DNA from 3 places in the Stenotrophomonas sp. SMYL41 genome. Region 3 is predicted to be linked to each of the others. Evidence: predicted binding sites of a transcription regulator. Region 3 holds the regulator's gene; each other region holds the start of a gene.
The links. Region 3 encodes FliA, which starts transcription of late flagellar genes. Its sites were predicted from a motif close to TAAAGTTTNNCNNNCNNNGGCCGATAA; they were not measured.
Positions count from the first base shown of each region.

Region 1: V3B30_RS02370 (flagellin) is a predicted target of FliA. The motif match lies at 5,254-5,280, and genes of this name have one in related genera.
Region 2: V3B30_RS02310 (chemotaxis protein) is a predicted target of FliA. The motif match lies at 4,504-4,530, and genes of this name have one in related genera.

Region 1 is NZ_JAWIRX010000001.1:503,423-513,593, reverse strand. It holds gene fliD (flagellar filament capping protein FliD) at 1-970, opposite strand, end outside; gene V3B30_RS02380 (flagellin) at 1,411-2,589, opposite strand; gene V3B30_RS02375 (flagellin) at 2,676-3,866, opposite strand; gene V3B30_RS02370 (flagellin) at 3,939-5,159, opposite strand; gene flgL (flagellar hook-associated protein FlgL) at 5,578-6,780, opposite strand; gene flgK (flagellar hook-associated protein FlgK) at 6,777-8,657, opposite strand; gene flgJ (flagellar assembly peptidoglycan hydrolase FlgJ) at 8,666-9,865, opposite strand; gene V3B30_RS02350 (flagellar basal body P-ring protein FlgI) at 9,867-10,171, opposite strand, start outside.
Region 2 is NZ_JAWIRX010000001.1:491,824-501,994, forward strand. It holds gene V3B30_RS02285 (EAL domain-containing protein) at 1-1,617, shown strand, start outside; gene V3B30_RS02290 (ATP-binding protein) at 1,711-2,931, opposite strand; gene V3B30_RS02295 (FlgN family protein) at 3,023-3,361, opposite strand; gene flgM (flagellar biosynthesis anti-sigma factor FlgM) at 3,358-3,663, opposite strand; gene flgA (flagellar basal body P-ring formation chaperone FlgA) at 3,739-4,395, opposite strand; gene V3B30_RS02310 (chemotaxis protein) at 4,538-5,482, shown strand; gene flgB (flagellar basal body rod protein FlgB) at 5,610-6,005, shown strand; gene flgC (flagellar basal body rod protein FlgC) at 6,009-6,416, shown strand; gene V3B30_RS02325 (flagellar hook capping FlgD N-terminal domain-containing protein) at 6,440-7,123, shown strand; gene flgE (flagellar hook protein FlgE) at 7,156-8,379, shown strand; gene V3B30_RS02335 (flagellar basal body rod protein FlgF) at 8,412-9,161, shown strand; gene flgG (flagellar basal-body rod protein FlgG) at 9,265-10,050, shown strand; gene flgH (flagellar basal body L-ring protein FlgH) at 10,073-10,171, shown strand, end outside.
Region 3 is NZ_JAWIRX010000003.1:11,163-21,333, forward strand. It holds gene V3B30_RS04130 (chemotaxis protein CheW) at 1-113, opposite strand, end outside; gene V3B30_RS04135 (ParA family protein) at 110-892, opposite strand; partial or broken gene motD (flagellar motor protein MotD) at 1,041-1,913, opposite strand; gene V3B30_RS04145 (flagellar motor protein) at 1,915-2,655, opposite strand; gene V3B30_RS04150 (chemotaxis protein CheA) at 2,746-4,596, opposite strand; gene V3B30_RS04155 (protein phosphatase CheZ) at 4,599-5,204, opposite strand; gene cheY (chemotaxis response regulator CheY) at 5,204-5,596, opposite strand; gene V3B30_RS04165 (RNA polymerase sigma factor FliA) at 5,654-6,397, opposite strand; gene V3B30_RS04170 (P-loop NTPase) at 6,394-7,281, opposite strand; gene flhF (flagellar biosynthesis protein FlhF) at 7,268-8,890, opposite strand; gene flhA (flagellar biosynthesis protein FlhA) at 9,036-10,171, opposite strand, start outside.

The DNA of each region.
Region 1 (10,171 bases), on a different contig from region 3:
GGCTGGAGGCGCCACGCATCTGCGCATCGCCGGTCAAGGTGGCCGCTTCCTTGGTCTTGGCGTCGTACTTGGTTTCGGTATTGATCGCCGCGATCGCCGCGTTGTAGGCGGTCACGAACTCCTGCATGACCTTGGTTGCGGCGGCCGTGTCGGTACTGATCACCACCGTGCTCTTGCCGGGAACCTTGAGGTTCAGGGTCAGGCCCGGCACGGCATCGGTCACCGTATTGCTGGCACTGACCACCTTCACGCCGTCGATGGTCAGTTCGGCGTCCGCTGCAGGCGTGTTCTCTTTCAGGCTGCCGACCAGCGCGCCCAGCTTGGGGTCACTGCCCGCATATTCCAGCTTGATTGCATTGGCGGCACCGGTCTTTTCCTGGGCGATCGACAGGTACTGGTTGTCGCCGGAGCTGATCAGCGTCGCCTGCACGCCTTCCTTGCGGCCCGCGGCATCGATCTTGTTGCGGATGGTGGTCAGCGTGTCGCCGTCCTCCACTGCCACGTTCATGGTCTTGGCCTTGTCGCCAACGCCAACGGTCAGCGTCAAGGTTCCGGCGCCGAAGGTGTCGGTCTTCGGGAACGAGGTGTCGGCAATCAGCTTGTGCGCGGTGGCGAGGGATTTCACTTCCACCTGGTGCGTGCCGTTGGAAGCCGCTGCCTTGGTCGTGCCGAGGTCGTACAGCGCTACCGACGCGGTCAGCACATCGTCGGCATTGTTGGGGCCGGACTTACCGGTGGCGGTGACGGTGCGGGTGTCGAAGGCCGTGGTGGCCTTGAGCGCGGTCAGCGCGGTCTTCAGCTTGTCGAACGCCGCAGTGACGGTGCCGATCGACGACAGCTGCATCTTGGCCTTGGACTGCTGCAGGTTCAGCGCATTGTCGGCGGGCTTGCGGTCAGCTGCGACCAGCTGGTTGACGATGCTGGAAATATCCAGGCCCGAGCCAATGCCACCGTATCCAAAGTCTGCCACGTCGTTTCTCCTGGTATCCGGGCCTGGCCGCCATGCGGTGGCCCGTCGTCAACGAAAATAGCGGCCTGCGCCGCTGGGTCTTGAGGACTTCGTTGATGCATGTGCCGTGCCAGAGGTCTGGCGCAGGTTCTGGCACGCAGGTTGCAGGAGGGTTGGGGCAGGGTGCGGGTGGGTTCACCGCGGGCTGCCGGGAGTCTGCAAAAAGCCCTCCCCCAATGCAGGGGAGGGATCAGGCTACTGACAATCGGGGGGAGACGAAGCCGCCCGGTACGTACAGTCAAAGGTACAGCGCTGAAAGAGAGGTCCGCAGGAGCGGGCGATGCCAAGCCGGTTCGGGAGTGATCCCGGGCCGGGCATGGCCCGCGCCTTCGTGCATCGTGGCTTCCGGGTTGCCGCTACCGCCGGTTTGACCCGACGGTAGCGGCGCTTCTTGCCGTGGATCAGCGCAGCAGGCTGAGCACGCCCTGCGGCACCTGGTTGGCCTGGGCCAGCATGGCCGTACCGGCCTGCTGCAGGATCTGGGTGCGGGTCAGTTCGGCGGTTTCCTTGGCGAAGTCGGTGTCCTTGATGCGGCTGCGCGAAGCCGACAGGTTTTCCGACGAGGTCTGCAGGTTGGCCACGACCGAGGTGAAGCGGTTCTGGATCGCACCGAGGTCGGCGCGGGTGCTGTTGATCGCACCCAGGGCCTTGTCGACCACTTCCAGCGCCTGCTGGGCGCCGAGCACGGTGCTCACGTCCAGCTTCTGCACGTTGGCCGAGGTGTCGGTGCCGGCGGTGTAGGCGCCCGCAGCCGCCGCGGTGCCCCAGGTCTTGGCGGTCGCGTCGTAGTCGCTGCGCATCAGGGCGATATCGGCGGTGGCGATAGCCTTGCCTTCCTTCACCGAGCTCAGCTTCAGGGTGCCGTCGGCATTGGCTTCGGCGTAGATGCCGGCCTCGCCGATCTTGGCGTTGATGGCGGTGGCGACGGCCTTGGAGGCATCCGCCGTGGTGGCGCCGGCCTTCACTTCAACCGTGCCGATGTCCACGCCCATCACAGTACCGGAGAAGCGGGCACCATCGGTGCTGGCAGTCAGGGCGGCAGTGGCGCCGGTGGCGAAGGTCGAGGTGCCCAGCGAGCCGGCCTTGGCATCGATGGTCTTGTCGATGGCGATGGCCTGGCCGGCGTTGGCGCCCACCTGGAACAGCTGGCTGGAGAAGGTGCCGTCCAGCAGCTTGGTGCCGTTGAAGTCCGACTGCTTGGCAACGCGGTCGATTTCCGAGACCAGCTGGGTCACTTCGGCCTGCAGCGCCTTGCGGTCGCTGGCCGAGTTGGTGGCGTTGGAGGCCTGCACCGACAGCTCGCGGACGCGCTGCAGGTTGTTGCCGATTTCGGTCAGCGAGCCTTCGGCGACCTGGGCCAGCGAGATGCCGTCGTTGGCATTGCGGATGGCGACGTCGGTACCGCGGATCTGCGTGCCGAAGCGCTCGGAGATCGCCAGGCCGGCGGCGTCGTCCTTGGCGCTGTTGATGCGCGAACCGGAGGACAGGCGCTGGATGGTGGTAGCCAGCGAGCTGCCGCTGGTGCTCAGGTTGCGCTGAGCATTCAGGGACATGGTGTTGGTGTTGATGACTTGTGCCATGGTGCTTTTCCTTTGGCGAAGGTGGAACGTGTTTCAGGATCCGGGCGCCGCGTCATGCGGCGCCCGGGGGTCGATCAGTGAGCGGATCAGCGCAGCAGGCTGAGCACGCCCTGCGGCACCTGGTTGGCCTGGGCCAGCATGGCCGTACCGGCCTGCTGCAGGATCTGGGTGCGGGTCAGTTCGGCGGTTTCCTTGGCGAAGTCGGTGTCCTTGATGCGGCTGCGCGAAGCCGACAGGTTTTCCGACGAGGTCTGCAGGTTGGCCACGACCGAGGTGAAGCGGTTCTGGACCGCACCGAGGTCGGCGCGGGTGCTGTTGATCGCACCCAGGGCCTTGTCGACGATTTCCATCGCCTGCTGGGCGCCCTTCACGGTGCTGACGTCCAGGTTGCTGGCGTACTTCGCAGCCGGCGCTGCAGCAGCGGTGGTGGCGGTGAAGGTCGGCGCGGTGGCGCCGGTCCAGGTGCCCGGAGTCGCGGTGATGGCCTTGAACGAGCCATCGGCGTTGACGCTGTCCTTGACCGAGGTCAGGGTCACGCCGGTGGTGCCGTTCACTTCAGCGTAGACGCCGGTCTCGCCGATCTTGGCGTTGATCGCGGTCACCAGCGCTTCACGCGAGGCCTTGCCGGTGGCAGCAGCATCGGCGCCCTGCTTGACCGAGACGTCGGCAATGGCCACGCCGTTGATGGACAGGCCGCTGGTGCTGAAATCAGCGTTGGTGCCCGGGTCGGCCAGGGCCAGCGAGTTGGTGTCGAACTTGGCGCCACCCAGGGCATTGGCCTTGGCATCGATGGTCTTGTCGATGGCGATGGCCTGGCCGGCGTTGGCGCCGACCTGGAACAGCTGGCTGGAGAACGAACCGTCCAGCAGCTTGGTGCCGTTGAAGTCCGACTGCTTGGCGACGCGGTCGATTTCCGAGACCAGCTGGGTCACTTCGGCCTGCAGCGCCTTGCGGTCGCTGGCCGAGTTGGTGGCGTTGGAGGCCTGCACCGACAGCTCGCGGACGCGCTGCAGGTTGTTGCCGATTTCGGTCAGCGAACCTTCGGCGACCTGGGCCAGCGAGATGCCGTCGTTGGCATTGCGGATGGCGACGTCGGTACCGCGGATCTGCGTGCCGAAGCGCTCGGAGATCGCCAGGCCGGCGGCGTCGTCCTTGGCGCTGTTGATGCGCGAACCGGAGGACAGGCGCTGGATGGTGGTAGCCAGCGAGCTGCCGCTGGTGCTCAGGTTGCGCTGAGCATTCAACGACATCGTATTGGTGTTGATGACTTGTGCCATGAGGAGAGGTCCTTGAGCGGTTGCACGTGAGTTGGGTTAGACGCCCCCGACGTGCACCGGGGGCGGCTCATGTCAGCGCTGCAACAGGCTGAGCACGTTCTGCGGTACCTGGTTGGCCTGGGCCAGCATGGCCGTGCCGGCCTGCTGCAGGATCTGGGTGCGGGTCAGTTCGGCGGTTTCCTTGGCGAAGTCGGTATCGCGGATGCGGCTGCGCGATGCGGACAGGTTCTCCGAGGAGGTCTGCAGGTTGGCCACCACCGAGGTGAAGCGGTTCTGGATCGCGCCGAGGTCGGCGCGGACGCTGTTGACCGATTCCAGGGCCTTGTCGACGATCGACATCGCCTTCTGTGCGCCTTCGGCGGTGGTGACGTTCAGGTCCTTGACGAAGCTGGCCGCTGCACCGGTCAGGGTGCCGCCGTTGGTGCTGGTCTCGGTCAGGCCCAGGCCGGCGATGGTCGCGGCGGTGACACCGGCCGGCGGGGTCGCCGCGCTGACACCCAGGGCGAAGGTCTGGCCATCCTTGACCGAGGCCAGGCTGATGACGCCGGCATTGACCGAGGCAACCACGCCGGTTTCACCCAGCTTGTTGTTGATCGCCGCCGCGGTGGCCGAGGTGATCGACTCGCCGGCCTTCACGGTGAAGTCGCTGATGGTGACCGTGGTGGCGGTGCCGCCCGGCGGGGTCACCGAGACCTGCAGGCCGGAATAGGTGGTGTCGGCGGTGGCCTTGTCGGCCGCTGCCAGGCTGGTGCCGGTGTAGCCGTTGGCGAAGGTGGCCGCGCCCAGCGAATCGGCTTTTGCGTTGACCACGCTGTTGATGGCGATGGCCTGGCCGGCGTTGGCGCCCACCTGGAACAGCTGGCTGGTGAAGCTGCCGTCCAGCAGCTTGGTGCCGTTGAAGTCGGCCTGCTTGGCGACGCGATCGATTTCCGAAACCAGCTGGGTCACTTCCGCCTGCAGGGCCTTGCGGTCGCTGGCCGAGTTGGTGGCATTGGAGGCCTGCACACCCAGTTCGCGGATGCGCTGCAGGTTGTTGCCCACTTCGTTCAGCGAACCTTCTGCGACCTGGGCCAGCGAGATGCCGTCGTTGGCGTTGCGGATGGCCACGTCCAGACCGCGGATCTGGGTGGTGAAGCGCTCGCTGATGGCCAGGCCGGCCGCGTCGTCCTTCGCGCTGTTGATGCGCAGGCCGGACGAGAGGCGCTGGATGGTGGTAGCGAGCGAGCTGCCGCTGGTGCTCAGGTTGCGCTGAGCGTTGAGCGACATCGTATTGGTGTTGATTACCTGTGCCATGGGGTCGTCTCCTCTTATATGGAACCCGTTGGTGAATGAAACGAAGCGCCGCCTGTTTTTTTGTGTGGCTGTGTGCTTCGCCGTTGCCAAATGAATAACGGCGCTTTGTCAACAACCTTTAGGCGTGAATTCCGCTGGAGCAAAAATTCGCTGCCGGAGGCTGTTTTTCCGGGGTTTTCCAGCCTTGGTCGGGCGTGAAGGCGACCCCGGAAGGGGCGGTTGGGCATGCCCAACCAGCGCTGATGAAGGTATCGGCGGGGCAGGGCCGGGCTTGATGGGAAATCACGGAAAATGCACCGGGGCATCTTTCCGGTAGCGCCGTGACACGCCCGGCGAGCGCGAGGGAATGGGCACGCAGGAACGAAAAAGGCCGCGGTGCAGGGCATCGCGGCCTTCAGAGGGTGGCGCTTGGGAAGCGTCAGCGGAGCTTGTTGAACAGCGACATCGACTGCATCTGCGAGAAGATCGTCTGTGCCGCCTGCAGCGCGGTGCTCTGCAGCTGGTACTGGCTCAGCGCATCGGCGTAATCCAGGTCGCGCATCTGCGACAGCGTGGTCTTCAGCGTCACGCCATTGGCCTCGCGCATGTCGGCCGCATTGTCCAGGGCCTTCAACTGCGCACCGCCGGCAGCGCGTGAGTCGATCATCCGCTCGGAGGCGCGTGCCACGTCGCGCAGTGCACTCTGCAGCTGGTTCTGCTGCGCGGTCATCTGCGCGGTGGTGCCGGTGTCGGCACCCAGCGCTGCCACCAGGTTGTCCATGGTGGCGAAGATGTCGCGGCTGCTGGCGGCCTGCACGCTGAAGCTGTCGCCCGCCGCCGGTGCGCCGGTGATGCGAAGGCGGACACCATTCACTTCCAGATCGTCGCCGGCCTTGTAGGTGCCGGTGCCGGTCACGTTGCCTGCGCCGTCCACCACTTCGTACTGGTTGCCGGTGGTGAAACGGACGCTGAAGCCCTGGCCGTTCCAGCTGTCGCTGCCGTCGCGGGTGACGTTGGTCAGCACGCCGTTGCCGGTGTTGCCGGCCGCGGCGCTGCCGTCAACGAAGCCATCGCCGGTGGGAATGCGCATGAAGATCTCGCTGCCGGGCAGGGCATCGCGCACATAGGTATCGGGGCCGACTTCGATCTGGCGCTGGGTCTGGTCGCCACGGTAGACCACCTTGCCGTTGATCTTGGCAAACGGCGGGTCACCGTCGTTGGTGCCGCCGAACACGTAGCGGCCGGTGCCATCGTCGGCGTTGGCCAGCGACAGCAGGCCGTCGCGGATCTGGTTGACCTCGGTGATCAGCGTCTTCTTATCGGCCGCGCTCAGCGCTGGATTGCTGGCCTGGATGGTCAGATCGTTGACGCGTGCCATCAGGTCGTTGACCTGCGCCAGGGTGTTTTCCTGTACCCCCAGGCGGTTCTGCACGTTGCCGGCGTTGAGCTTCATGCGATCCAGTGCGGCCAGGCTGCGGTCAAGGCCGACCGCGGTACCGGCGGCCACCGGGTCGTCCTTGGCGCTGACGATCTTGCTGCCGGTGGCGATCTGCTGCTCCAGGTGGCTGAGCTTGGCCTGCTTGGCCATCATCAGCGACACGGACTGGTTGAACATCATGCTGGTGGAGATGCGGCTGCTCATCGGCGGACGGCTCCCAGGATGGTCTGGAACATGCTGTCGGCGGTGGAGATCAGCTGCGAGGCGGCCTGGTAGGCCTGCTGCAGCCGCAGCATGTCGGCGGCTTCCTCGTCCAGGTTCACGCCGGACACTTCATCGCGGGCTTCCTGCGCCTTGTCATTGATCACCAGCTGCGCGTCGAGCGAGTACTCGGCCGAGCGCGCGGCGGCGCCAACCTGGGTGGTCAGGCCACCGAGTGCACCGTTCAGTGTCACCGTCCCGGCATTGAACGCCTTTGCGCTCTCCACCTTGGCCAGCTTGGAGGCGTTGCTGTTGTCCGATGAGCCGGCCGGGGTCGGGGTGATGTTGAAGGTATCGCCCACCTTCGGCGCGCCGTCCAGCACGAAGCTCCAGCCGTTGGCACTGATGGTCTGGCCGGGCGTGTAGGTCTGCGGCGGGCCACCGTCGATGGTGTAGGTGGTGGCCGAGGTGAACACGATCGCCGAGGGATTGCGCAGGTTGGCGTTGGTCGAATCGGTGACGGTAACGCCGCTCAGCTTGCCGGTGCCGGTGTTGGCGGTGGCGGCCGCGCCCTTCACCGCAGCGGCCGCAGCGATGCGCGACGGATCGGTGATCGCCATTTCCAGGCTGCCGGCCACGCCGGCGGTCGGCTGCAGCAGGAAGCGGTCGTTGGCCGCCGGCGTGCCGCCCACCACCAGCTGCACACCGTTGATCACCAGCGGGTCGGCGGCGGTGCCGGTACCGGTCAGCGGAATGCTGGCGCCGGTGTCGGCACGGCTGGCCTTCCAGTTGGTGCCATCAAATTGCAGCACCACGTTCTGCGCATCCAGCTTGCCCAGGTCGCCATAGGTTGCGCTAAGGCTGGCGGTGCCGGCATTGCTGTTGTTGGCGGTGACACGCGGGTTGCCGATGTTGAAGAAGTCGCCGCCCATCTGGCCATACAGGTCCACGCCCTGGTGGTGCGCCTGGTTGAAGCTTTCGGCCAGGCCCACCGCCAGCTTGCCCAGTTCAGCCTGGGCAGGAGTCAGCACGGTGTCGCGGAACTCCAGCAGGCCGCCGATCTGGCCGCCGACCGCCTTCGGGTCGAGGCGGATGGTGTTGCCCTGGGTTTCCAGTGCCAGCTGCAGGCGCTCGGGCTGGTACGGATCGGCCACGGTGGTGACCTTGGTCGCCGTGGTACCCACCACCAGCGCGTTGCCGCCGGCGGTGTAGACATTCATGATGCCGCCGTCCTGGATCACCGCCGTGCCACCGGTGTAGCCGATCAGCTGGGTGATCAGCTGGTCGCGGCGGTCGAGCAGGTCGGGTGCGGCAGAGGCGATGTTGGTGCCGATGGCGCCGTTGATCTGCGCGATTTCCTGCGCCAGGCGGTTGACCTCGGTGGCACCGGCCAGCAGGCCGTTGTTGACCTCGCTGTTGAGGTTGTTCAGGTGCGTGTTGAGCTGCACGAAGCGGTTGGCCAGGGCCTTGCCGCCGTCGAGCATGTTCTGGCGGTCGGCGGTGCCGGCCGCGTTGGACGACAGTCCGCTGACCGAATCGAAGAAGTTCGACCAGACGCCGGCCACGTTGGTTGCCGCATCGGAGAACAGGGCATTGACCCGGTCGGCCATGCCCGATAGCTGCTTCAGGCGCGCCAGTTCACCGCTGCTGTCGAGGAGGCGCGAGATCGCCAGCTGGTCGGCCGTGCGGCGGATATCAGTGATGCGGGTGCCATTGCCGACCGTGCCATAGCCGTAGTTCTGTGGATCGGCGGTGGCGAAGTTGACCTTCTGCCGGCTGTAGCCGGGCGTATTGAGGTTGGCCACGTTGTGGCTGGTGGTCGCCAACGCACGCTGGAAGGCGAGCAGGGCACCGGTACCGGTGGAAAGTACGCTGGACATGGTGTTCCTCAACGACGAGTGATACCCAGCGCCGCGGTCGCGGTGCTGGCGAAGGTCTGGCCAAGGCGCGAGCCGGCGTCGGCCACGGCGGCGACGGCGCGCTCGATGGTCGGGCCACCGGCGATCGCGGCGATCTTGGCGGCGTAGCGCGGGTCGGTGGCATAGCCGGCGCGCTGCAGGCCACGGGCGAAGCCCTGCACGTCGGTGCCGGCCTGCAGGGCCTGCTGGTAGCGCGGGCTGGTCTTCAGCAGGCGCACGTAGTCGGCGAAGCTTTCGGCCGGCGAGCTGTAGGCGCGGAAGCTGGCGGTCTCGTTGCGGCGCACGCCATCCACATACTCATGGGTGCCGGACGTGGCGCGCTGGCCGTTCCAGCCATTGGCCTTGATGCCGAACAGGTTGTGCGAGGTGCTGCCGTCGGCATGCTTGATGTGCCGCTTGCCCCAACCGGTTTCCAATGCCGCCTGGGCGACGAGCGCACGGGCGTCCACGCCCAGTTCCCTGGCCGCGCTCTGTGCGTGCTGCCAGATGCTGGCGACGAAACCTTCCGGCGTGTGCGCGCCCAGCTGAGCGACGGCGGTGCGGGTCGCCATCGCATCGGCCGGGCTCATGGCCGTACCGCGATTGCTGGCCGTCGCCGACCACTGGTCGCTGTTGGCGGACCAGTCCTCGCCCTGCAGGTTGCCGATATATGGATCCTCGGTGCCCAGCGAGCGGTGCAGGCTGCTGCTTTCGCGGCCGGCGATCAGGTCCAGTGCCTGCTCCATCGGTGCCAGTGCGGCCTGTGCGCCGTGCTGTGCGCCGGCTGCCATCTGCTGCAGCATGCGCACGGCCTGGCTGCCATCTTCCAGCGGCAGCGACGGTGCGGGCTTTGCCGGCGCGTTGAGTTGATAGGCGCGGCTGGCCTTGGCCGGGTCCACGCGCGTGTCCAGCGCCGGGCCGTCGGCGGGCTGACCGGACAGCTGGCGGGTGATCATGCCGGACAGGCCCAGACCCTTGCCGCGGGTCATGGCCTCGGCGATCTTCTGGTCATACATGTCGCGGAACATCTTGTTCTCGCCGGGAAACAGCGAGTCGCCGAAGCTGGCATCGCGCATGCTCTTGACCAGCATCTGTGCGAACTGGCCTTCCAGCTGGCGCGCGACCTTGTCGATCCTGGCCGGGTCGTTCTGCTGCGCCGGGTGCAGATCAAATGCGGGATTGATGCGCATGTCAGATCACCTCGAGCTCGGCGCTCAGTGCACCGGCCTGCTTCAGGGCTTCCAGGATCGCGATCAGGTCGCCCGGTGCCGCGCCCACGGCGTTCACCGCGTGCACGATCTCGTCCAGGGTGGTGCCGCCGCTGAACTTGAACATGCGGCTGCCATCGTTGGTGGCGGTAATGGTCGACTGCGGGCTGGCCACGGTACGGCCGCCGGACAGGGCATTGGGCTGGCTGACGTTGGTGTTTTCCTGGATCGTCACCGTCAGCGAACCATGCGAGATGGCGGCCGGGCCGACCCGTACCTGCTGGCCGA
Region 2 (10,171 bases), on a different contig from region 3:
AACGAGAACATGAGCGCCGAAGTGGGCGACCAGGCGCTGGTGCTGGTCGCGCAACGCCTGCAGTCTTACCTGCGCGGTCGCGGCAAGCTGTGGCGGCATGGCAGCGACGAGTTCCTGATCGCGGTGCCACGCACCGCAGACCTGCCGCTGCCGGAGGATTTCGCCGAAGAGATCCGCCAGCAGATGGAGCTGCCACTGTCGGTGCTGCCGTACACGCTGTTCATGACCGGCAAGCTGGGCGTGAGCCTGTGCCCGGAGCATGCCAGCAGTGCCTCACGCCTGCTCGACCATGCGGAAGATGCGCTGTACCAGGCCGCCCGCGAAGGCGGCAATGCGGTGCGCATCCATGCGGTGGACACTCCGCCCAGCGCGCACAGCGAAAGCATCATCGCCCGCCAGATCGTCGATGCCATCCCCAATGGCGAGCTGAAGCTGCGCTACCAGCCGCTGGTGAGTGCGCGCGATGGCCATGTGGTGGGCATGGAGGCGCTGCTGCGCTGGCAGTCGCCCACCCTGGGCATGCTGGTGCCGGAACGCTTCATGCGCACCGCCGAGCGGCTGGGCATCATCGTGCAGATCGGCACCTGGGTGCTGGAAGGCGCGCTGAAGCAGGCGCGGCTTTGGCGCGACCAGGGCTTCGATGACTTCACCATCGCGGTGAACGTATCTACCCTGCAACTGCTGCGGCCGAACTTCTTCGCCGAGGTGATGTCGCTGATGCAGGCCGCGGGCGTGCCGGCGCACATGCTGACGCTGGAGATCAACGAGAGTGCGCTGACCAACAACGTCAATTTCGTCCATGAGACGCTGGCCAACCTTCGCAACGAAGGCATCAGCCTGAGCCTGGACAACTTCGGCACCGGCGACTCCAGCCTCAGCGCACTGGTGCGCTACCCGGTGGACAAGCTGAAGATCGACCGCAGCTTCATCAAGAGTGCGCCGGCCGGCAACCGCGAGGCCGCCATCGCGCGCGCGATCATTGCCATGGGCCACCAGCTGGGCATGACCGTGATCGCCAACGGCGTGGAGTCGCAGGCCCAGCTGGGATTCCTGCGCCGCAACGACTGCGATGTATTCCAGGGCTACCTGTTCGGTGAACCGATGTCGGCCGATGCCGCCGGCATGACGCTGCGCCGCCGCTACCTGCGCCCGGAGGCCTTCGCCGAAACGCGCCCGGACCGGACGCTGCTGTTGCTGGACGATGAGGAAAACGTGCTGCGCTCGCTGGTGCGCCTGTTCCGCCGCGACGGCTACCGCATCCTGGCGGCCGGCAACGTGCGTGATGCCTTTGATCTGCTGGCGATCAACGACGTGCAGGTGATTCTGTCCGACCAGCGCATGAGCGACATGAGCGGCACCGAATTCCTGGGCCGGGTGAAGATGCTGTACCCGGACACGATCCGCCTGGTGCTGTCGGGCTACACCGATCTGAACACGGTGACCGATGCGATCAACCGCGGCGCGATCTACCGCTTCCTGACCAAGCCGTGGAACGACGACGAGCTGCGCAAGCACATCCACCAGGCGTTCCGCACCTACGAGGAACAGCGCCGCAGCAATGCCGGCCCGGCGCCGGTGGACGCCGGGGATGGTGGCGAGGATCGGCCGCCGCGGTGAGGGTCCCGTCCGGTAGAGCCGGCCGCCGGCCGGCTGCTCTGGGGTACTTGGTGGGATGAGGTTGCCGCCAGCGGCCGGCACTACCAGGTGCGGTCAGCGCGGCTGCTTCACCGGCAGCACCACGCGGAAGCGCGAGCCCACGCCCGGGGTGCTGTCCAGGTCGATGCGGCCGTGGTGCTTGTTGATGATGCTGTAGGAGATCGACAGGCCCAGGCCGGTGCCGCTGCCCACCGGCTTGGTGGTGAAGAACGGATCGAAGATGCGCTGGCGCAGTTCCGGCGAGATGCCGCCGCCGGTGTCTTCGAATTCGACCCATACGTGATCGCCGTCGACGCCGGTGCGCACGGTGATCGTGCCGCGTTCGGCGATGGCATGGCCGGCATTGAGCAGCAGGTTCATGTAGACCTGGTTCAACTCCGACGGCAGGCACTCCACCAGCGGCAACTGGCCGAACTCGCGCACCAGGGTGACCTTGTACTTGAGTTCGTTCCAGATGATGTTGATGGTCGATTCCAGGCCCGCGTGCAGGTCGACCAGCTTCCACGACTCGTCGCGGCCCGAGTACGAGAAGTCCTTCAGGTCGCGCACGATACGCGTCACCCGTTCGATGCCTTCGCGCGACTCGGCCATCAGCTGCGGCAGATCGCGGCTGATGAAATCGATGTCCAGGCGGTCGCGGATGTCGTCGATCTCCGGAATCAGCGCCTTCGGGTCCGGCGCGCGCAGGGCGCGCTCGTAGGCTTCGATGACGGTGAACAGGCTTCGCAGGTATTCCTGCAGGCTGCCCAGGTTGGAGTGCACGTAACCGATCGGGTTGTTGATCTCATGCGCGACGCCGGCGGCCAGCTGGCCGATCGAGGCCATCTTCTCGGACTGCAGCAGCTTTTCCTGGGTGCCATTGAGGCGCAGGTAGGCCTGGCGCAGCTCGGCGTGGCGCTGCTGCAGTTCGCGTTCGTAGTCTTCCTGCCCTTCAATGTGGCGGAACAGGGCGAGGAAATGGCCTTGGCCGATCGGGCCATGGTGGTACAGGTGGGCGATGACCACGCCCTCGCCCAGCGGCAGGCTGCCATTCCAGTGGCCATGCTGGCGGGCCTGCTCCAGTGCGTCGGGGGGCAGCAGTTCGCGCAGGCGCTGCGGCGGCGGCAGTCCGCCCTCCTCGCCACCGGCCAGCAGGTTCTGCGCGGCCGGATTGGCCAGGGCCACCTGCCCGTCCTCGGTGAACAGCAGCAGCCCTTCGCGCAGGCGCTCAAGCAGGGCCTGCAGCACCGGCTGTGGCGGAAGGGGGGCGGTAACCAGGGCGTTGGCAGCGGACACGGCGACTCGGGGCGTTCGAACAGGCGCCCAATATACGCGGTCGTGCAGCGGGCTTCAGCCCGCTTGATGGGGTTGTGCGACCGCCGTCGCGTCAGGCGACGGCGAGCGGCCGTCCGATGCTGACCGTATGCGACTGGCCCTTGGCGTCGTAGGCCGAGGCGTCTTCGGTGCGGCCGAGCTGGCGCAGTGCCCAGTTCACCTCGCGGCGGCGGCGCGACAGCAGCACGCCGTTGGCACGGTTGCGCTCGGCCAGTTCCTGCAGTTGTTCGCCCTCGCCCACCGGTGGCGCGCCTTCCAGCGCACGCAGCGCTTCCAGCTTGGCGCCGGTAGCCCGGATCAGGGCGTGCACGTCGTGCTCGACCAGGGCCTGGCGCTCAACGTCCAGGGCCTGGGCGAGACGCTGCAGCGGCTCGCTCATTGCCGCAGTCATCCGTGCAGCTGCTGGTCCAGATCGAGCATGCGCGATGCGATCGCGTCCGGATTGATCTTGTAGGTGCCGTTCTGCAGCGACTCGCGCACAGCTGCCACGCGCTGGGCGTCGATCGCCGGGGCGGTGGTCAGCTCACGCTCGATGGCCTGCAGATTGGTGGCCTCGCCGGTCAGGCGCAGGCTGTCGGCCGCCTCGACCGGGCGCGCCGCCGCATCGGTGCTGACGCCGGGCTTGTTGGCCGGGGTCGTCACGCTGCGCAGTGCCTGGGGGACCTGCAGGTTGCCGTCGATTTTCTGGCTCATGGGGTGTCCTGGAGTTGCCGTTCACAAGGGATAACGGCCGCAGGGCCGTGATCTTTAGGGATATTCTGCGGTAATTCAACGCGCCACGATTACGTCACCTGCGGCATCGACCGTGCCCTGCACGATCCGTCGCGAGGAAAGGTTCTCGACCGAGACCCGTTCGTTCTCACCTGCATCACCCATCGCACGACCGGCGATGCGGACCTCGACCGAGCCGCGACGCGACACCAGGGCCACATTGTCTCCTCGCCTGATGAGACGCTGGACCACCAGGTCGCTGTTCGACAGCAGGGCTCCGGCCTGCAACGGACGGCGGGCGATGCGGCCGATCGCTGCAGTGGGATCGGCCAGCACCGCGCCGGCAATCCGGGCGGCGTCACGCTGGGCAGTGGTGATATCGGCGGCAGTGAGGGTTTCTCCAGTACCGATTCCACGGTTGAGCACCAGCACGGTCTGGTTGCGTCGCACTTTCACCGGCACGAACAGGCGCCAACCGCCCGCATCGGGACAGCTGACCTCCACCGTAGTGTTGGCGGTGGGTTGCACCTGCAACGCGCCGCCACATTTCGGCAGGCGCAGCGCATCGGCCACCTGCGCTTCGCCTTCACTGCCCGCCGGCAGCGTCGACAGCGCCGCGGTGCGGATGCTGGCCACCGGCTGCCAGTCCGCAGCGCTCGCCCATGGCGCAGCCACGGCGAGCGCGATGGCGAATAGAGATGTGACCCGGCGCATGGCGCCTCCTTCAATCGGCAAGACCTGGCCCTGGTGCGTGCAAGGGGTGTGCCAGACCGAGGGGCCGCCTTTTGTGGAGTCGAGCCATGCTCGACACCACAAAAGCGCTCAAGTTCCGCCCCCCCACGCCGATACAGCAGCCATGTCCCATGACCTGCTCAACCGGATCGACCAGCGGACCCGACTGGCCGGCCACAACCGCCTGGCGCTGCTGCTGTTCCGTCTCGGCGGACGTCAGCTTTTTGGCGTCAATGTCTTCAAGGTTCAGGAAGTCCTGCGGCGGCCCGAGCTGTTCCAGGTGCCCGGCCTGCCCAGCCAGTTCTCTGGCGTGGCCGACGTGCGCGGCCGCTCGGTACCGGTGCTGGACCTGGGCCTGGCGATCGGCCACCCCGAGCGCGAGCCCGATGCGGACACCTCGCCGGGCTACCTGGTGGTCACCGAATTCAACCGTTCGATCCAGGGCTTCCTGGTCAGCGGCGTGGAGCGCATCGTCAACATCGCGGTGGAAGACATCCACCCGCCGCCGGAGTTGGGCGCCGAGTCGAGCTACCTGACCGCGGTGACCCGCTTCCAGGGTGAGCTGATCCAGGTGATCGACGTTGAAAGCGTGCTGGCCGATATCGCCCAGGTGCGCGGTGAAGCGGTACTCGACCCGGCGATGGCCATGCCCGCCGACGGCCCGCAGCTGCAGGTGCTGGTGGTGGACGACTCGCGCGTGGCCCGCCAGCAGATCCGCAGCGTGCTGGACCAGCTGGGCGTGGGTGCCACCCTGCTTTCCGACGGCAAGCAGGCGCTGGACCACCTGCTGCAGGTCCACGCCTCGGGCGAGAACCCGGCCGAGCGCTACGCCATGGTCATCTCCGACATCGAGATGCCGGCCATGGATGGCTACACGCTGACGACGGAAATTCGGCGCCACCCGGGCCTGGCCGGCCTGTACGTGCTGCTGCACACCTCGCTGTCGGGCGTCTTCAACAACGCCATGGTCGAGCGCGTCGGCGCCAATGCCTTCGTCGCCAAGTACTCGCCGCACGAACTGGCTGATTTCGTGCTGGACCGCCTGCGCAAGGTGGCGCTGGCGGCGTAGGGCCGGCCGCGGGGGGGGGGGCCCGCCCCCCCCCGGCGCGCCCGCGCCCGCCCCGGGGGGCATGTGCCCCCACGCCTTGGGCACACCCCTTGCAGCTTCCCGGGCAACGTTCCCGTGGGAGTGCACCGTGCGCAACCTGATTACCGACTACCTGGGCGTCCACGCCCAGGCCATGCCGTTGCGCGAACAGCGGATGAAGCTGATCGCCAGCAACCTCGGCAATGCCGACACGCCCGGCTACAAGGCCCAGGACCTGGACTTCGATGCCGCCCTGCGCCACGCCCAGGGGCAGGATGCCAACGGCCTGATGGCCACCACCCATGAGCAGCACTACGAGATCAGTAGTGGCCTGAACCCGTTCCAGATCGCGCGCGAAGGCGTGCAGCCCAGCCTGGACGGCAACACCGTCGACCCCGATGCCGAGCGTGCCGCCTATGGTCGCGCCGCACTGGAATACCGCGCCTCGCTCAGCTTCGTCGAGAGCAAGGTGCGTTCCATGCTGACCGCGATCACGGGGCAATAAGCCATGAGCAACCTGCCGATCTTCGATATCGCCGGCTCCGCGCTGCAGGCGCAGTCGGTGCGCATGAGCACCATCGCCTCCAACCTCTCCAACGCCGACACCGTCGCCGGTTCCGCCGACGCCGTGTACAAGCCGCTGGAACCGATTTTCCAGGCCGTCACCAGCAGGAACGATCCGAACATCACCTCGGTGAAGGTGAAGGAGATCAGCCAGAGCGAGGCCGCGCCGATCAAGCGCTACGAGCCGGGCCATCCGCTGGCCGACGCTGATGGCTACATCTACCAGCCCGACGTCGATCCGGTGGCGCAGATGGTCAACCTGATCTCGACCTCGCGCAATTACCAGGCCGGCGTGGAGATGTTGACCACCGCCAAGGAACTGGCCCTGGCCACCCTGACCATGGGCCGCTGAGGCCCGCAGCACCGGACACCGCCATGACCACCGCCGTCAACAACCAGACCAGCCAGGACGTCTATTCCGCGCTGGGCCTGAATGCCCCCAACAGCAATGCCACGAAAAAGAAGAACACGCTTGACCAGGCCGACTTCCTGCGCCTGATGACCGAGCAGCTGCAGCACCAGGATCCGCTGAAGCCGATGGACAACACGCAGATGGTCGCGCAGATGGCGCAGATGTCCACTGTGCAAGGCATCACCGATCTGAACAAGACGGTGAAGGGCTTCCAGGAATCGATGGCCAGCGACCAGGTGCTGCGTGGTGCGGCGCTGGTCGGCCACCAGGTGCTGGTGCCTTCGGAGAAACTGGTGCTGGAGAAGGAAGGCAGCGTCGAAGGCACGGTGGCTGCGCCGTCGGCCGGCATCATCACCGTGGACATCACCGACGCCAACGGCGCCAAGGTCACCTCGCTGAGCGTGGAAGCCAAGGCCGCCGGCGAGACCGCCTTCCAGTGGGATGGCAAGGATGCCAATGGCAAGCGCATGGAACCGGGCAAGTATTCCATCGTCGCCAACCACGTCGACACCGCTGGCAAGAGCACCAAGCTGTCCACCTACGTGCAGGCGCCGGTGGAAAGCGTGACCGTCGGTTCCGACGGCCTGTACCTGAATCTCAAGGGCCTGGGCACGGCCCCGATCGACTACGTGCTCCGCGTCAGCTGAGCCGCACATTCCGCATCAACCAGGAGCATCCCATGGGCTTCAATGTCTCGCTGTCCGGCATCAATGCCGCCAACACCGACCTGAGCGTCACCGCCAACAACGTCGCCAATGTAAACACCACCGGCTTCAAGCAGTCGCGCGCGGAGTTCGCCGATCTGTTCGCTTCGACCAGCTACGGCCTGTCGAAGAACCAGACCGGCTCGGGCGTGCGTGTTTCCAACGTCGCCCAGCAGTTCATCCAGGGCCACAACGAGCAGACCGGGCGCAGCCTGGACATGGCCATTTCCGGTGAAGGCTTCTTCACCATGAACATGAATGGTTCGCGCGTGTACTCGCGTGCCGGCAACTTCCAGACCGACTCGGCCGGCTATGTTGTGAACCCGCAGGGCGCGCGCCTGCAGGTGTTCGCGCCGAACGCCGATGGCACCAACTTCGATGCCGGCCGGCTGGTCGACCTGCAGCTGCTGACCACCGACAGCCCGCCGAAGCAGACCAGCGAAGTGAAGGTTGGCTTCACCCTGCCGGCCAACGCCAAGCAACCGACGGTGGCGACCTTCGACCCGACCGATTCGAACAGCTACAACCACTCCAGCGGTGGCATCACCGTGTACGACTCGCTGGGTGTGAGCCACATCCAGGTCTCGTACTTCGTGAAGGGCGCCAACCCCAACGAATGGACCGTGCGCAATTACGTCGATGGCCAGCCGGCAGGCGCACCCACCCCGGTCACCTTCGACAACAGCGGCAAGCTGGTCGCACCGGCCGACGGCAAGGTCAGCCTCGGCACCTTCACCCCGACCACCGGTGCCGGCCAGTTGAACATGACGCTGGATATCAGTGGCTCGACCCAGTACGGCGAGAAGTTCGCGCTGCGCAACACCCAGCAGGACGGCTACGCCGCGGGCAAGCTCAACGAAGTGACCGTGTCCGAATCCGGCGTGGTCTACGCCCGCTATTCCAACGGCGACGACAAGCCGCTGGGCCAGGTCGCACTGACCACCTTCAACAACACGCAGGGCCTGGAATCGAAGGGCAACAACCTGTGGGTGGAGACCTTCGAATCGGGCACGCCGCGCACCGGCATGCCGGACACCTCCAACCTCGGCAAGATCCAGGCCGGCTCGCTGGAAGCGTCCACCGTCGATCTCACCGAGCAGCTGGTCAACATGATCACTGCGCAGCGCAACTTCCAGGCCAACGCGCAGATGATCACCACCCAGGACCAGATCACCCAGACCGTCATCAACATCCGTTGATGAGCGGCTGACCCTGTCACGGAACTCCCCGCATGGATAAAGCCCTTTACGTGGCGATGACCGGTGCCCGCGCCTCCCTGCAGGCGCAGGGAACGCTCAGCCACAACCTCGCCAACTCGGACACCCCTGGCTTCAAGGAAGCGCTGGCCAACACCGAAGCCTTCCCGATCAAGGGCCCGGGCTTTGCCTCGCGGGTGGATGCGCTGCACGTCGACGCCGGCTTCAACCGCCGGCCCGGCGCGCAGCACATCACCGGCAAGCCGCTGGACCTTGCCCTGCAGAGCGGCACCTGGCTGGCGGTGCAGGCCAGCGACGGCAGCGAAGCGTACACGCGCGGCGCGGCGCTGTCGGTGACACCCAACGGCCAGCTGGTGACCTCCGGCGGCCGCACGGTACTGGATGACAACAACAACCCGATCGCCATTCCCCCCTACCAGGCGATGGAGATCGGCGGCGACGGCACGATCTCGATCATCCCGCAGGGCGAAGGCCCGCAGACGATGGCGCAGATCGGCCGGATCAAGGTGGTGCAGGCACCGGACGAGCGCCTCGAGCGTGGCCTGGATGGCCTGTTCCGCAACACCGACCCGCGCCAGCCGTTCGCCCCGGCGCAGGGCACCGCCGTGCACAGCGGCCAGCTGGAAGGCAGCAACGTCGATGCCGCCGGTGCACTGGTGCAGATGATCCAGCTGCAGCGCCAGTACGAAATGCAGGTGCAGGTGATCAAGCACGGCGACGACAACGCGCGCAGTGCCAACAGCCTGCTGCGCCTGGGCAGCTGACGGAATTCCGGCGCCGCCCGGACGCGGCGCTGGCACACCGCTTGCACACCCGCTACCAAGGGCCGCATCGCGCGGCCGGCTTCACCCAGACAGGACACCGAAGATGAACCAGGCATTGTGGATCGCGAAAACCGGACTGGATGCGCAGCAGATGCGCATGTCGGTGGTTTCCAACAACCTCGCCAACACCAACACCACCGGCTTCAAGCAGGACCGTGCCAGCTTCGAGGACCTGCTGTACCAGCAGGTGCGCCAGCCCGGCGGCTCTTCGTCGGCGCAGACCCAGCTGCCGACCGGCCTGCAGCTGGGTACCGGTGTGCGCGTGGTCGCCACCGCCAAGAATTTCGAACAGGGTGGCCAGCAGCAGACCGGCCGCGCGCTGGACGTGATGGTCAACGGCCGCGGCTTCTTCGAAGTGCAGATGCCGGATGGCAGCTCGGCCTATACCCGTGATGGCTCGTTCAAGATCAACCAGGACAGCGAGCTGGTCACCAACAGCGGCTACCCGGTGCAGCCGGGCATCCAGATTCCCGAGGGCGCGCAGTCGGTCACCATCGGCAGCGACGGCACCATCAGCGTGAAGATGGCCGACGACGCCGCATCGGTGGAAGTGGGCGCGCTGACCCTGACCGACTTCGTGAACCCGGCCGGCCTGCAGGCACGCGGCGAGAACCTGTTCCTGGAAACCACCGCATCGGGCCCGGCGCAGAACGGCAACCCCGGACTGAACGGCCTCGGCACCGTGGTACAGGGTGCGCTGGAAGGCAGCAACGTCAATGTGGTCGAAGAGCTGGTGTCGATGATCGAAACCCAGCGCGCCTACGAGATGAATGCCAAGGCGATCTCCACCACCGACTCGATGCTCGGCTACCTCAACAACAAGATCTGACCGGCCCAACCGGGAACCCGCCATGTCGCCCTTCTTCAAACTCACCCGCACTGCCCTTGCCTGCGTCGTGCCCGCCCTGCTCGGTGGCTGCGTGATCGCGGGCGACGTGCGCCCCTATCCG
Region 3 (10,171 bases):
CTGGGCTGGTCCGGGGCGGCGCTGACCGGCGCGGGCAGGGGAACGGCGGCCGGGGCGATCGCCTCGCCGAGCAGTTCGTCCAGGTAGTCGTCGAGGATGCCGGTACTGTTCATGCGGCCTGCTCCAGGGCACGGGCATCCTCGCCGAGGATCCAGTTCAACGCGCGACGGTAGGCGGCGAGGCCACGGCCCGGGTAGTCCTCGCCGACGCTCGGCAGGGTCAGGCCGGCGGCGTTGCTGATGCGGGTGTCGATCGGAATCGCGTCTTCCCACACGCGGCTGCCGTGACGATCCTGCATCGTGCGCAGCGACTCGTTGCCCGCGCGGGTGCGGCGGTCGAACAGGGTTGGCAGGATCGAGATCGGCAGCGGGCGGCGACGCGAACGTTCGACCATCTCACCGGTGCGGACCATGCCGTCCAGACCATGCAGGGCCAGCGGTTCGGCCTGGGTCGGGATGATCAGGCGGTCGGCGGCGGCCAGTGCGTTGATCATCAGCAGGCCAAGGGTCGGCGCGCAGTCCAGCAGGATGTAGTCGTGCTGGCCCTGGTGGCGCGCCAGCGCGTTCTGCAGGGCCAGGCCGAGGCCAGGCTGGTTGGCGCTGCGGCGCTCCAGCGTGGCCAGCGCGGATTGTGCGCAGACGTAGTCCAGGCCATGGATGTTGCTGGCATGGCACAGGCTGGCGAGGTCGGCTGGCGGTGCGCCGAACAGTTCCAGCACGCCGGCCGGCGGTGGATCCACCGGCACGCCGAAGGCGCGGCTGAGCGAGGCATGCGGATCGAGGTCGATCAGCAGCACGCGATGGCCGAGCGCGGCCAGGCCGCGGCCGAGGGCGAGGGTGGTGGTGGTCTTGCCGACACCGCCCTTCTGGTTGGCGACTGCCCAGATGCGCATCGGGTTACTCCTTCATTGCCGGGGGAACGGCGGCGCCGACGCGGCTGCCAGCCGGCACCGGCGGCAACGTCACCGGTGCGATGGGGGAGGTGGGAGCGCGGGCCGGCGTTGCGGCGGCCTGTTCGGTGGCGGTGCTGTCAGTGGCGCCGGAGGCCGCGTTCAGGCGTTGCCCAAGCGGATCCACCGAGTGCGAGGTGTCGGCCAGGATGATGACCATCACCCGGCGGTTGCGGTTGCGGCCCTGCGCGCTGTCGTTTTCTTCGCGCGGGCGGAACTGGCCATAGCCGACCATCGCCAGGCGCGATGGCTGCACGCCCTGGTCGGCGAACAGGTGCACCACGCTGGCGGCGCGTCCGGCCGACAGCTCCCAGTTGGACGGGAAGGTGGCAGTGGCGATCGGCACGTTGTCGGTGTGGCCTTCCACGCGCACGCTGTTGGGTACGTCGCGCAGTACCTCAGCCAGGCTGGCCAGGGTTCGCCGCGCGTGCACGTCCAGCGCGGCCGAGCCGGTGGGGAACAGGATGTCGCTGTTGATCTCGACTTCGATCCACAGCTCGGTGCGGCGCACGCTGATCATGCCGCGGTCGATCAGCGGCGCCAGCGCGGCGGTGAGGCGGTCGGCGATGCTGTTGAGCTGGCGCTCGGCGCGCGCGATCTGTTCCTGGTTGTGTACCGAAACCGGCATGCGCATCTGCGAGGCCATCGACGGCAGCAGGGTCGGGTCGTGCGAGGGTGCCGGTGCGGACGGACCGATCTTGGTGCCGGACTTGATCACCGAGGGGCTGTCCCAGCCGCCGCCCTGCACCTGCTTGTTGCCGACCTGCACCGGATTGATCGTGCGCGGCGCGCCACCAAAGGCATCGGTGAGTGCGTCGGCCATGATCCGGTACTTGCCCTCGTTGACCGAGGAAATTGCGTACATGACCACGAAGAAGGCGAGCAGCAGCGTCATCAGGTCGGCATAGGGGATCGCCCATGCTTCGTGGTTGGCATGCTCTTCGTGGTGCTTGCGGCGGGCCATGTCAGTGCAGGAAGCCGGAAAGGTTGGTTTCGATGTTGCGCGGGTTTTCGCCCTGGGCGATCGAGATCAGGCCTTCGATGACCATTTCGCGGTCGCGCGTGTTGTGCGAGATCACACTCTTGAGCTTGGCGGCGATCGGCAGGAACAGCAGGTTGGCCGAGGCGATGCCATAGATCGTTGCGGTGAACGCGGCGGCGATGCCGTGGCCGAGCTTGCTCGGGTCGGCCAGGTTCTTCATCACCGCGATCAGGCCCAGCACGGCGCCGATGATGCCCAGCGTCGGTGCATAGATGCCCATCGCCTCGAACACCTTGGCGCCGGCCTGGTCCTGGTGTTCCTGGCTGCCCAGTTCGATTTCCAGCATGTGCCGCATCGATTCGGGCTCGACGCCGTCCACCAGCAGCTGCAGGCCCTTGCGCAGGAACGGGTCCTGCTGTGCTTCCACCTGCGATTCCAGGCCCAGCAGGCCCTGGCGGCGGGCGATGTTGCTCCACTCGACGATCTGCTGGATCAGCTCGCGGCGATCACTGTGGGGCGGGCGAACCACCCAGCGCACGATCTTGAACGCATGCTTGAACACCGCCGGCGAGGTATGCAGCAGGATCGCGGCAACAGTGCCGACGATGACGATCACGAATGCCGCAGGCGACCACAACGACGCCAGGCCGGCGCCCTTGAGGATGCTGCCGCCGACCAGCGAGGCCAGGGCGAGAAAGAGTCCAATGAGGCTGAGTCTATCCATGGATCCGGTATCGGCTTGTATGAATGGGACTTGAGACACCGGTACGGGCTACTGGTGCGACTTCACAGTTTTTCGGGTTCAGCAAACGGGTCAATCGTGCGGGCTGCGCAGGCCGTCGACATCCAGGATCAGGGCCATGCGACCATCGCCGATCAAGGTTGCACCGGCATAACCGCGCAGGCCGCGCAGCGCTTTCGGCAGTGGCTTGATGACCACTTCCTCGCGCCCACGCACCTGGTCCACCACCAGACCGAAGCGCGCTTCGCCGGCCTGCAGCACCACGATCGTCAGCAGGGTCGACGCAGCGGGCGTCACATCCAGCCACTGGCGCAGATCGACCAGCGGCAGCGTGTGCGAGCGGCGGTCCAGCACGGCGCGGCCATCGAACCAGCCCAGCGAGGTGCGCGGTGCGTGCAGCACTTCCATCACGCGCGCCAGCGGCAGCGCGTAGACGTCCTCGCCGGCCTGCACCAGCAGGGTCGGCAGGATCGCCAGGGTGAGCGGCACGCGGATCAGGAAGCGGCTGCCGCGGCCCAGCTCCGACTGGATCTGGATCTGGCCGCTGAGTTCGCGGATGCGCGACTGCACCACGTCCATGCCAACGCCGCGGCCGGAAATATCCGTGACCTGCTGCTTGGTCGAGAAGCCGGGCAGGAACACCAGGTGCAGGCACTCCTCGCTGCTCAAGCGGGCAGCGGCTTCCGGATCGATCAGGCCCTTCTCGCGTGCCTTCGCACGCAGCTTTTCCGGGTCGATGCCGGCGCCATCGTCCTGCACCTCGATACTGACGTAGTCACCTTCCTGCTGTGCCGACAGCCGCACATGGCCCATCCGCGGCTTGCCTTGTGCTTCGCGCAGGTCGGGCATTTCCACGCCATGGTCGATGGCGTTGCGGACCAGGTGCACCAGCGGGTCGGCCAGCGCTTCGACCAGGTTGCGGTCGAGCTCGGTCTCGGCGCCGATCAGCTCCAGGTCCACTTCCTTCTTCAGCGAGCGGGCGACGTCGCGGGCGACCTTGGGGAAGCGCGAGAACACCTTGCCCACCGGCTGCATGCGGGTGCGCATCACCGCCGACTGCAGGCGTGCGGTGGCGATGTCGAGGGTGGACACCGCACGGTCCAGTTCCTCGTCGCGCAGGCGTGCACGCAGGGTCTTGAGCCGGTTGCGCGACAGCACCAGTTCGCCGATCAGGTTGACGATCGCATCCAGGCGCTTGGTGTCCACGCGCACGGTGTGTTCGGCTTCGGCCAGCGGCTTGGCGGCCGGCTTGGCCGCCGGTGCCGGTGCCGGTGCGGCCACCGGGCGCGGGGCGGCGATCGGTGCCGGCGCCACCGCAGCCACGGGCTTGGCGCCGGGTGCGGCGCCACCATGCAGCTGGTCGAGCAGGGCTTCGAACTCGTCTTCGCTGATCAGCCCGTCGTCGGCCTTCTTTGCCGGCGCCACTGCGGTCGGTGCGTTGCCGCCGTGCAGCTGGTCGAGCAGCGCTTCGAATTCGTCGTCGGTAATCAGGTCGCTGCCACCCGCAGCGGGTGCTGCTGCGGCGGCGGGTGCGGCCACAGCACTGCCATGCACGTCGAACTGAGCGATCAGGTCCGGCGGCGCATAGCCCGGCTCGGTGCCGGAAGACACCGCATCCAGCATCGACTGCAGGTAATCCAGCGATTGCTGGGCGGCGTCGAAGTGATGGGCCTGCAGCACGGCCTGGCCGGCACGCGCGGCGCCCAGCGCTTCCTCAGCGGCATGGCACAGCTCGACCATGGCGGTGACACCCAGGAAGCCGGCGCCGCCCTTCAGCGTGTGGTAGCCCCGGAACACCGCATTGAGCTGTTCGGCGTCCTGCGGTGCCTGCTCCAGCGACACCAGCTGTTCGCCGAGGCGATCCAGGATCTCCTGTGCCTCGATGATGAAATCGGCAGTGATGTCGTCGGATACAGCGCTCATGCTTACAGCCCCAGATCCGACAACAGGTCGTCGGCGTCGTTCTGCGAGACCGCGTGGCGGTCCAGTCCCTTCAGTGCCGGCCCGGCCAGTTCCGGGTCGGTGCGATGCTGTTCCGGCGGCAGGCCGAGCGCGCCGAAGCCTTCGTGCACGCGGCGGACGATGCCGACCACGCGACGGATGATCTGCCCGGTCAGGTCCTGGTAGCTCTGGGTCAGGGCGATCTCGGTGAGGTTGTGGCGGATGCGCTCGAGCTGCGCGTCCTGGCCCGGCTGCAGGCCTTCGGCGCGCAGCTGTTCGGTCAGGCTGCGGCATTCCTCGGCCAGGTCCAGGGTACGGTGGGTGGCCTGTTCGGTCATCGCCACCACGTGGTCCAGGCGTGCGCAGGCATCGTCCAGTTCCCCGGCTTCGCTGGGCACGGTCGGCAGTTCACCCAGTGCCTGTCCCAGCTCGCGGGCCAGCCGCGACAGGCCACTCATCATCGGCTGCGTGCGCAGCGCGACCAGCCCATCGATGCGCTGCCGCCACGCGGCTTCGTCACCGGACTCCAGTGCGTCCAGGGCTTCCTGCAGGCGCAGGGCGAGGGCGTTCTTGTCGACCGTGGTATCCATCAGGCGCTGGCTGCCAGGCGTTCGAAGATCTTGCCGAGCTTCTCTTCCAGCGTCTGCGCGGTGAACGGCTTGATGATGTAACCGTTCACGCCGTTCTGGGCCGCTTCGATGATCTGCTCGCGCTTGGCTTCAGCGGTGACCATCAGCACCGGCAGGGTCTTCAGCTTGGCGTCGGCGCGGATCGCCTTGAGCAGCTCGATACCGGTCATCACCGGCATGTTCCAGTCGGTGACCACGAAATCGAACGACTGGCTCTGCAGCAGCGACAGCGCGGCATGCCCGTCCTCGGCTTCGGCGGTGTTGGTGAAGCCCAGATCGCCCAGCAGGTTCTTGACGATTCGACGCATGGTCGAGAAATCGTCGACGATCAGGATGCGCATGTTCTTGTTCAAAGCAGAGTTCCTTTGTTGTTCATTCCGGGCGGCCGGGGGCAGACGCCTCGGGGATGTTCATTCTTCGAGGCCGGCATCGGCGGCCTCGAATATCTTCAGCCGGCCGCGCAGGCGCAGCACGGCCTGGCCGTGGATCTGGCAGACCCGCGACTCGCTCACGCCGAGCACGGCGCCGATCTCCTTCAGGTTCAGCTCCTGCTCGTAGTAGAGCGAAAGCACCAGCTGTTCGCGCTCGGGCAGGTGGCCGATCGCCTTGCCCAGCTCGCGGCCGAATTCGCCGCGCTCCAGGACCTGCTGCGGGGTCGGGCCGCCCTGGGCGACGGTGTCCAGTTCGCCCTGGTCTTCGATGCGCGATTCCAGGCTCAGCACCTGGCCACGTGCGGCGTCTTCCATCAGCCGCAGGTACTCGGGCAGCGGCATCTCCATCGCGGCGGCGACTTCGGTGGCGCTGGCAGCACGGCCCGTGCTCTGTTCCAGGCGGCGGATGGTGGCGGCGGCGTCGCGTGCACGACGGTGCACCGAGCGCGGCACCCAGTCGCCACGGCGGATCTCGTCGATCATCGAGCCGCGGATGCGGATCGAGGCATAGGTTTCGAACGAGGCGCCCTGGTCGGCGTCGTAGCTGCGCGAGGCTTCGATCAGGCCCATCATGCCGGCCTGGATCAGATCGTCGACTTCGACGCTGGCCGGCAGGCGTGCGGCCAGGTGGTGGGCGATGCGCCTCACCAGGTCCGAGTGCTGGGCGATGACCTCGTTGGCCGCCGAGCGCTGGACTTCCCTGTACTGGGCTGCGCCTTTCATGCGGCCACCCCGCGCTGTTTGAGAATGCGCTCGAGGAAGAACTCGACACCGCCACGCGGTTCGGTCGGTGCCTGCCAGCGCGCGGTGCGGCGTGCGATCTCGGTGATGGCCAGCGCCGATGGGCTGGACGGGTAGGCCTTCACCACCGGCTGCTGGCGCTGCACCGACAGGCGCAGCCAATCATCCTGCGGCACGCAACCCAGGTAGTTCAGCGAGACATCGGCGAGGAACTTCTCGCAGACGCGGGTCAATTTTTCGTACAGCACGCGGCCCTCGTTCGGGTCGCGCACCATGTTGGCCACCACCTGGATACGGTCCACGCCGCGCTCGCGCGACAGCACCTTGATCAGTGCGTAGGCGTCGGTGATCGAGGCCGGCTCATCGCAGACCACCACCACGGTGTCCTGCGCGGCCTGGCAGAAGGTCAGTACGCCATCGGTGATGCCGGCAGCGGTATCGACCACCATGATGTCCAGCTCGCGTTCCAGCTCGGAGAACACATTGACCAGGCCGACATGCTCGGCCGGGGCCAGTTCGGCCATGTGCCGGCGGCCGGAGGCGGCCGGGACCACCAGCACGCCGTTCGGGCCTTCGACGATGACGTCGTCCAGCGAGCAGCGGCCGGCAACCAGGTCGGCCAGCGTAAAGGTGGGGTTCAGCCCCAGGATCACGTCGATGTTGGCCAGGCCGAGGTCGGCGTCCAGCAGCAGCGTGCGCTTGCCCATGCCGGCCAGCGCCACGGCCAGGTTGGCCGACACGTTGGTCTTGCCCACGCCGCCCTTGCCGCCGGTCACGGCAATGGTGCGCACAGGGCCCAGCGGCTCGCTGCGGGTGGCCGACAGCGGGAAGGTCTTGGTCAGCTTGGCGTACTCACGCGACGGCATGGTTCAACTCCGGGTTGCAGGGCATATCGGCCGCTCGGCGCAAATCTTCAAGGCGAAGTACAAGATTGGCTGCACTGGCCCGGTGCAGGTCCTCCGGGACGTCCTGGCCATCGGTCACCCAGGTGATCGGCAGGGCGTGGTCCACGGCCACCGACAGGGCGTTGCCGAAGCGGCCGGTCTCGTCCAGCTTGCTCAGCACCAGGCCCTGCAGGTTGGCCGCACCGAAGCGGCGGACCACCTCGTCCATGTCGCCGAAGCTGGTGTTGGCCGGCAGCACCAGCAGCGTGCGCACCTGGCGGGCGGCGCGCAGCCACTGCAGCTGGGCAGCCAGGGCGCGGTCGCGCGGGCCCAGGCCGGCGGTATCGATCAGCACCAGCTTGTAGTCCTTCAGGCGTTCCAGCAGCTGGTCCAGGTCGGTGCCGCTGTTGGCTTCGTGCACGGCGATGCCGAGCTGGCGGCCGTAGCCATACAACTGTTCGCGGGCGCCGATGCGGGTGGTGTCGGTGGTGACCAGGGCGACGTCACGCGGCGCGTGCTTCTCGGCGAAGCGCGAGGCCAGCTTGGCGATGGTGGTGGTCTTGCCGGCGCCGGTGGGGCCGACCAGGGCGATCACACCGCCTTCTTCCAGCGGGTCGACCGGGGCGATCGGCAGCTTGCGCGAGATCAGCCCCAGCATCAGGCCGCGGCCGCGGTGGGCCTCGGTCTCCAGCGGGATCTGCATGGCCACGTCGCGGGCCAGGCCGGCATCGAAGCCGTATTCGTCCATCAGGTCCAGCGCGGTGGCGCGCACCGGGCAGCCACGCAGGCGCTCGTCGGTGAAGCGGTTCATCTCGCGCTCGATCACCTGGCGCATGCCGGCCACTTCCTGGCGCAGCTGGCGGATCTCGGCGTCGTCCTGGGCGACCACGGTCAGCGTCGGTGCCGGGGCCAGCATGGGGGCCGGGCTGGCGTCGACGGCGGCTTCGGCCGCTGCCGGTTCGCTGCGGGCGACCTCGGGCTGCGCATCGGTCACGGCAGCGGTCGGCAGCGGCGGTGGCTGCACGGCCGGTGCGGCGCTTTCGTGATGCGCCTCGTGCGGCGGGTCGATCTGGAAGCGGGCGCGGTTGGCCGGCGTGGCGCTGGTGGCCGCCGGTGCGACGATGGCTTCGGCAAACGGGGCGTAACTCTGTTCCGGCAGTGCCGGTTCGTTGACGGCGGCGCGCGCCAGGGTGGCGGCGAAGCCGGTGCTGCCGCGGGTCGGCACGATTTCGTCGGCGCTGTCCAGGGTGCGGCCGGTGGCACCGACGGCGGCACGGGCGAGGGCGGCGACGGCCGAGGTGGTGGCGGCGACCGGTTCCGGGGCCGGGGTGCTGCTGCGGCGGCGGGTGACCGCGGCGATCACCGCGTCGGCGGCGGTGCGCGGCCTGGGTGCCGGCGGCGGCGCCACGTCGCGGCGCGAGGCTTCCAGTGCACGCTGCACGGCGCTCTCGTCGTAGTTGGCGGCGGCGACGATCTCGATGCCTTCCTCGATCCGGCGGTTGGACAGGATCACGGCGTCAGGACCATGTTCCTTGCGCACCAGGTTCATGGCCGAGCGCATGTCGGCGGCGACGAATCGTTTGATTTTCATGCTGTGGTCACGGGACGAAGACGGCGGGGTGGCGGTCGGGGAACTCGGGTGGTCGGTGGTCTGCACGGTGCGGGTTCCCCTTGGTATCTGTCTGGTGCGTGGGTTCGAAAGTGGTGTCTGTTTTCTGGCGCATCGGAGGGCGGCGTCAGCTGATCGTTCCGACCAGCTTCAGGCGCTTGTCCTCCGGCACCTCGCTGTAGGCCAGGACCGACAGCGACGGAACGCTGTGGCGGACCAGGCGGGCCAGCGCGGCGCGCACCGGGCCAGGTACCAGCACGACCGCGGGCTCGTTGCGGGCTTCCTGCTTGCTGACACATTCGGCCAGGCTCTGGTGCAGTCGCTCAGCGAGTCCGGGTTCCAGCGCGGCGCCGTTGCCCTGCGTGGACTCCTGCAAGACACGTTCCAATTGCGGGTTGAGGGTGAACACCGGCAGCTCCGCCGACATTCCGGCGATCTCCTGCACGATGAAGCGGCCCAGCGCGGTGCGCACGGCGGCGGTCAGCACGGCCGGGTCCTGGCTGTTCGGAGCGTGTTCGACCAGTGCTTCGGCGATCTTGCGCAGCTGGCGGATCGGAATGCGCTCGACCAGCAGGTTCTGCAACACGCGCACCACCGCCGACAGCGGCAGCGCCTTCGGCGTCAGATCTTCGACGAGCTTGGGCGCGCTCTTGGCCAGGTTGGCCAGCAGGTGCTGCACTTCTTCGTGGCCGAGCAGTTCCGGCGCGTGTTCGCGGATCAGGTGCGAGAGGTGGGTGGCGACCACGGTGGCCGGGTCGACCACGGTGTAGCCCAGCGTTTCGGCCTGGGCGCGCTGGTGCGGCTGGATCCAGGTGGCATCCAGGCCGAACGCGGGGTCCTTGCCGGCGATGCCTTCCAGCGCGCCGAGGGCGCTGCCCGGGTCCAGGGCCAGCTCGCGGTCGGGGTGGATCTCGGCGGTGGCCACCGGTACGCCGTGCACCAGCACGCGGTAACCGTTGGCCGGCAGTTCCAGGTTGTCGCGGATGTGCACCGACGGGATCAGGAAACCAACATCCTGGGTCAGCTTGCGGCGCACGCCCTTGATGCGTGCCATCAGTTCGCCGCCCTGGTTGCTGTCCACCAGCGGAATCAGCCGGTAGCCGACCTCCAGGCCCAGCGGATCGACCGGGCGCAGTTCGTCCCAGCTCAGTTCGGCGGTCGGTGCCGGTGCCGCCGGGCGGCCGAGTGCGTTGAGTGCGGCAGCATCGGTGCCACCGCCTGCCGCGTCCGCAGCCGGGGCCTTGCCCTTGCGGTACACCTTCC